2 regions of the Kinneretia sp. DJ1R-11 genome follow, and region 1 is predicted to be linked to the other one. Evidence: riboswitches for the same ligand, from Rfam matches in the RefSeq annotation. Region 1 holds a riboswitch; the other holds the start of a gene.
The links. Region 1 has a riboswitch for glycine ahead of LNV23_RS23440 (D-amino acid dehydrogenase). Riboswitches for the same ligand answer to the same signal wherever they lie in the genome.
Positions count from the first base shown of each region.

Region 2: another riboswitch for glycine. It lies ahead of gcvT (glycine cleavage system aminomethyltransferase GcvT); the one in region 1 lies ahead of LNV23_RS23440 (D-amino acid dehydrogenase).

Region 1 covers NZ_JAJIRR010000023.1:9,731-12,983, reverse strand. The annotation lists gene LNV23_RS23445 (M28 family metallopeptidase) at 1-1,282, opposite strand, end outside; glycine riboswitch at 1,423-1,515, shown strand; glycine riboswitch at 1,517-1,635, shown strand; gene LNV23_RS23440 (D-amino acid dehydrogenase) at 1,796-3,112, shown strand.
Region 2 covers NZ_JAJIRR010000007.1:124,399-127,651, reverse strand. The annotation lists gene gcvH (glycine cleavage system protein GcvH) at 1-354, opposite strand, end outside; gene gcvT (glycine cleavage system aminomethyltransferase GcvT) at 468-1,598, opposite strand; glycine riboswitch at 1,666-1,774, opposite strand; glycine riboswitch at 1,791-1,894, opposite strand; gene rfbF (glucose-1-phosphate cytidylyltransferase) at 2,067-2,852, shown strand; gene LNV23_RS13450 (dTDP-4-dehydrorhamnose 3,5-epimerase family protein) at 2,849-3,253, shown strand, end outside.

The DNA.
Region 1 (3,253 bases):
GCCAAACGGCCGAATCGGTGTGGCGCCAGACGATGCGGTAGCCGGCCACCTCGGATTCGGGCGCCAGGGTCCAGCTGAGCGTGCTGTCGTTGCTGAGCTCCGTGGCGTCCAGGCGCACGTTCTGCGGTGCGGTGGGCGCCAGCGCCAGCGTCGCCAAGCCGGCGGCATTGATACGGGCGACATTGGCCACGTAGGCGAAATCGACGAACTCGGGCAGGTCCCCGTAGCGCACGCCGTTCTCCTCGCGCAGGTTCTGGTGCTGGTGCGCAAAATTCTCGAAGGGCTCGGAGAAGCGCACCGCGGCATAGCCGCGCTCGAGGAAGGGCAGGTGGTCGCCACCGCGCAGATAGCGGTCGCGGCGCTGGATCAGGTTGACGGTGAAGCCGGGCAGGTAGCGCTCGCCGGCAGCTTTCAGATGGCGGCCCAGCTGATGGGTGGGCAGGTCTTCGCTGCCCCCGGCCAACACCAGCTGCTGCAGCGATTCACGCGCAGCCTCGTTGGCGCGCGCCTCGGCATCGGGCGTGGGCGTGTTGGCGCGGGCGGCCACCAGCATGCGCAGCAGCGGGTCCAGGCCGTCGGCAAACAGGCGCAGCTGGCGCTCGTCCACCTGGCCGGCATCGCCGCGCGGGCTGCCGATGATGTCGTTGGTGATCATGGCCTCGATGGGCAAGCCCTGGCGCCGCGCCTCGCGCGCCCAGTGGGTGGCGCCCAGCAGACCCTGCTCTTCACCCGGCACGGCCATGAAGACCAGGGTCGCTGGAAAGCGGTGGCCGGCCATGGCGCAGGCCAGCTCCATCACCGCGGCCACACCCGAGGCGTCGTCGTTGGCACCGGGCGAGGCGCCCTCGGCATCCATCACATCGCCGTTGCGCGAGTCGTAGTGGCCGCTGACCACCAGCAGGCGCTGGGCCGCCGCCGGCGCGGTGCCGGGCAAGGTGGCCACCACATTGACCAGGGTGGCCGCGCGCGGCATGCGGTTGCCGGCGGGCTCGACAAAGCTGTCCAGGCTCACCTGCAGGCGGCCGCCGCTGCGCCGCGCGCACTGCTCCAGCTCGGCCTGGATCCAGCGCCGCGCGGCACCGATGCCGCGCTGCTCCGATTCGGTCTCGGACAAGGTGTGGCGGGTGCCGAAATCGACCAGGCGGCGGATGCGCTGCTCGATGCGCGGCGCCGAGATCTCGGCCAGGATCTGCTGCACGCGCGGATCCAGCGGCGCCGGTTGAGCGACCGCAGCCATCGTCATCACGCCGCCCAGGGCAGCTCCCAAGATCCAAGCACGCATGCACATCAACCAGTCATCCTGGCCCCAAAAACGAAGGCCCTGATTCTGCGAGCTTTGCGCCAGCGCCGCTCGGCAAGCGCGCCAAAGCCCCCCCCGGCATTTGCCCCTAGAGCCAGTGGCACGGCCGCCCCCTACACTGCGCCTCGGATTCAGGAGAGTGCAGGCCCAGCCGGGCCCTGCCGCCGAAGGCGCAAGCTCCCATACTCGCTCAGGCCCCGTACTGGATCCGTCAACAAGCCGAATGCTGGAGAGAGCGGCCCGCGCAGCCGATGCGCAAGCCGCCACCGAAGGAGCAAGGCCATGCCCCCGGGGCGCGGCTGAATCTCTCAGGTAACAGGGACAGCGGGAGCGGCGCGCGTCAAGCGCACGCTCTGCCATTGCCCGATCTGTGCTCCACCTGGCTCGCGCACCACTTTGGGGTGCCTCACCTGCCTGGAATGAAACACAGCCCGCGCTGGGCCTGGGCGTACGCCTGCGCGTCTCACTCAACGGTCTGTTTGTCTTGTTTCAGGAGTGCACACCATGCACGCAATCGTCCTGGGCGCCGGGGTCACCGGCGTCACCACCGCCTGGTATCTGCGCCAATCGGGTTTTGAAGTCACCGTGATCGACCGCCAGCCCGCGGCCGGCCTGGAAACCAGCTATGCCAACGGCGGCCAGATTTCCGTCTGGCATGCCGAGCCCTGGGCCAACCCGGGCGCGCCGCTCAAGGTCTTGAAATGGCTGATGAAGGAGGATGCGCCCCTGCTCTTCCGCCTGCGCGCCGACCCGGCCCAGTGGCGCTGGGGCCTGCAGTTCCTGCGCGAATGCACGCCGGGCCGCACCGCCCACAACATCCGCAACATCGTCAATCTGGGCCTCTACAGCCGCGAGCAGCTGCAACGCCTGCGCGCCGCCACCGGCATCGCCTACGACCAGCGCCAGCAGGGCATCCTGCACTTCTACACCAGCGAGCAGGAGTACGCCGCGGCGCAGGAGCCGGCCCGCATCATGCGCGAGCAAGGCTGCGAGCTGGACATGAAAACGCCCGAGGAATGCGTGGCCATCGAGCCGGCGCTGGCGCAATGCCGCGCGCAGATCGTCGGCGGCAGCATGACGCCCAGCGACGAATCGGGCGACGCCCATCGCTTCACCCAGGCCCTGGCCACCCTGGCGGCGCAGGCCGGGGTGAAGTTCCGATACCAGACCCGGGTGCTGGGCTGCGAGCGCGAGGGCCAGGATCTGGCGCGGGTGATCGTGGCCGATGCGAACGGTGAAATCGAGCGCCTGGGCGCCGACCGCTTTGTGCTCTGCCTGGGCTCCTTCAGCCGCGGCCTGGCGCGCGAGCTGGGTGTGTCGCTCAACATCTACCCGGCCAAGGGCTACTCGATGACGCTGCCGGTGATCTCGCCCGCACACAGCTACCAGGTCTCGCTGACCGACGACGAGTACAAGCTGGTGTTCTCGCGCCTGGGCGACCGCCTGCGCGTGGCCGGCACGGCCGAGCTCAATGGCTATGACAGCACGCTCAATCTGCGCCGCTGCGAAGCCTTGCTGCGGCGCACGCGCGAGCTGTTCCCGCAGATGGTGGCGCCTGAGGGCCAGCCCAGCGGCGCCCAGTATTGGACCGGCCTGCGCCCGGCCACGCCCTCCAACCTGCCTTACATCGGCGCCAGCCGCGTCGGCCGCCCCTTCCTCAACACCGGCCACGGCACCCTGGGCTGGACGCACAGCTGCGGCTCGGCCGCGGCCCTGGCGGACCTGATCTGCGGCCGCCGGCCCGAGCTGAACTACGCCTTCTGCGGGCCTGAGGTCGATTCCTGGGCCGGCCGGGCGCAAGCCGCCATTTGAGCGAACCGGCCCAGGCCCGCTGGCGCGGGCCTTGTAAGCCGGCCGGCCTTCCTCTACCCTGAGGCCAGAGCCGAGCGGACCCGTCCCCAGCGTCAGAGCCCGGCACAGTGCACGCATCCATCACCGCGCCCCCGCAAACGC
Region 2 (3,253 bases), on a different contig from region 1:
GTAGGCGGTGCTGTCCATCAGGCCGTCCAGCTCGGCGGCGTCGCTGAGCTTGACCTTGAAGAACCAGCCGGTCTTCAGCGGGTCGCTGTTGGCGAGCGAGGGGTCGTCGCGCAGGGTTTCGTTGACTTCGGTCACTTCGCCGGACACCGGCATGTAGACATCAGCGGCCGCCTTGACCGACTCGACCACGCCGGCCACTTCCTTGGCGGCGAAGCTGCTGCCCACGGCCGGCAGGTCCACGAACACCACATCGCCCAGTGCGTCCTGTGCGTGCACGGTGATGCCCACGGTGACGATGCCGTCGGCTTCGATCTGGACCCACTCGTGGTCAGGCGTGTACTTGATTGTGCTCATGCGGTGCTCCGTTGCTTTCGGAAGGTGGGGGAAAGGAAATTGAAATGTAGGGTGCCCGGTCGTGGCCGGGCAAGCGCGATATGAGTCGAAGCGACTCTCAAGCGCTCAGCCGCTCAGCCGCGGAAATAGCCGTTGGGTGTGAACGGGGTGCTGGACACCGTCATCGGCGTGCGCTTGTCGCGAACGATGGCAAAGACCTCGGTGCCCAGGGCGGCGAATTCCTTGGCTAGATAGGCAAGGGCCACCGGTTTGCCCACCGTCGGGCCCAGGGTGCCGCTGGTGACCACGCCGATTTCCACGCCCTCGGCGTTGACCAGCTTGGCGCCTTCGCGCACCGGCATACGTTCGCTGCTGACCAGGCCGACGCGCTTGCGGGCGGCGCCGCTGGCGAGCTGTTCGTCCACCACGACAGCGCCGGGGTAGCCGCCGGCACGGGCGCCACCGGCGCGACGCACCTTCTGGATGGCCCAGGTCAACGAAGCTTCCACCGGGGTGGTGCTGGTGTCGATGTCATGACCGTAGAGGCAGAGGCCCGCTTCCAGGCGCAGCGAATCTCGCGCGCCCAGACCGATGGGTTTGACTTCCGGTTGGGCCAGCAGCTTGCGGGCCAGTTCGACCGCTTGGTCTTGATGGACCGAGATTTCGAAGCCGTCTTCGCCGGTATAGCCCGAGCGGGTCAGGAAGGTGGCTATGCCGTCCAGATTGAAGAAGCCGCCGGTCATGAAGGTCAGCTTGGCCACGTCAGCGTTCAGGCGCGAGAGGGCGGTCACGGCCTGCGGGCCTTGAAGGGCCAGCAGGGCTTGTTCGGGCAGGGGCAAGACCTGGCACTTGTCGCCGATCTTGGCTTGCATATGGGCGATGTCTTGCACCTTGCAGCCGGCGTTCACCACCACGAAGAGGTCGTCCGGGCGGCGGGCGATCATCAGGTCGTCCAGGATGCCGCCTTGCTCATTGGTGAACAGGGCATAGCGCTGCTTGAACAGGCCGAGGTCGATGACGTCGACCGGCACGATGGTTTCTAGCGCAGCGGCGGCGCCGTCACCGATCAGGCGGACCTGGCCCATATGGGAGACATCGAACAGACCGGCGGCAGCGCGTGTGTGCTTGTGCTCGGCCATCACGCCGGCCGGGTACTGCACCGGCATGTCATAGCCACCGAAGGGCACCATCTTGGCGCCGAGTTCGATGTGCAGAGCGTGCAGCGGGGTCTTGAGCAGGGGGGCGGAGGTGTCAGCAGCGGACATGGCGGGCAACTTTCGAGGGCAGACATCTGGCCCACACCCTCGAGACCGGCTCAAGGAGTGGGGTGGGTATGCCCTCGCTGTCCGCTTTACCTGAGAGATTGGCCGCCGGCGTATTGCCAACAGCTTGCCCCTTCGGTGGACGGGCTCGAAACCCGTCTCTCTCCAGTGAGGACGCCCGACGTTTTGTGAACGGGCGTTTTATCAGTCCTTTTGCCTGAGCGTTCGCAGCGTGGGATCACCAGTGCCACTGCGCCTTCGGCGGCTTCCGCGAGGAAGCTCTCTCCTGACCGGCGGGATTGTAGCGGCGCTTTTTGGGGCTTCGGCCGAAGTTTTTTGACCGCTGCTGTGGCAAAGACGGCGGCTCTCTGCGGTGCGACTCCGGCTTTTGGGCATGGCAGCCAGGCTTTATGCTGAATTGTTCATAAGTGCAATGGATGGGAGCGTGTCAGCCATGGAGGGTCCCCTGCGATGAAGGCCGTGATTCTTGCCGGAGGCCTGGGCACGCGCCTGGCCGAGGAAACCTCGGTGCGCCCCAAACCCATGGTCGAGATCGGCGGCCGGCCGGTGCTGTGGCACTTGATGAAGCTGTATTCGCAGCACGGCATCAATGACTTCATCATTTGCCTGGGCTACAAGGGCTATGTGATCAAGGAGTACTTCGCCAACTACTTCCTGCACATGTCCGACGTCACCTTCGACCTGGCCGAGAACCGCATGGAGATTCGCGACCGGCATTGCGAGCCTTGGCGCGTGACCCTGGTCGACACCGGCGAACACACCCAGACCGGCGGCCGCCTGAAGCGCGTGCAGCATTATTTGAGCGACGGCGCCGACCAAGGGCCGTTCTGCTTCACCTATGGCGACGGTCTGGCCGATGTTGACCTGACGGCGCTGATCGAGTTCCACAAGGCACAAGGCCGCCAGGCCACCGTGACCGCGGTGCAGCCGCCCGGGCGCTTTGGCGCGCTCGATATCGAGGGCCAGCGTATCAGCAAGTTTTCCGAGAAGCCGCTCGGTGACGGCAGCTGGGTCAGCGGCGGCTTCTTTGTGCTCGAGCGTTCGGTGCTCGAGCTGATCGACCGGGGCGACGCCACCGTCTGGGAGAGCGGCCCGATGGAGACCCTGGCACGCCAGGGCCAGCTGTCCGCCTACACCCACCGGGGCTTCTGGCAACCGATGGACACCTTGCGCGACAAGACCCGGCTGGAGGAACTCTGGCAGGCCAATGCCGCGCCCTGGAAGGTCTGGCCTTGAAGTTTTCGCCGAGCCCGATAGACGGCCTGTGGGAGATCGAGACCCAGCCGCGCGGTGATGCCCGCGGCAGCCTGACGCGCTGGTTTTGCGAGCAGGAGTTCGCGGCTCTGGGCCGGCCGGGCCTGCATTTCAAGCAAAGCAATCTCAGCCGTACGGCCCAGCGTGGCACGGTGCGCGGCCTGCATTTTCAGCATGCGCCGGCGCTGGAGGCCAAGCTGGTGCGCTGCATTGCCGGCCGCGTCTTTGATGTCGTGGTCGATTTGCGTGCGGACTCGCCAAGCTTTCTGCGCTGGCATGGTGTCGTGCTGGACGCTTCCCAGGAGCGGCAAGTCTTCATCCCCGAGGGCTGCGCCCATGGTTTCCAGACGCTCAGCGACGATGTGCAGATGCTGTACCAGCAC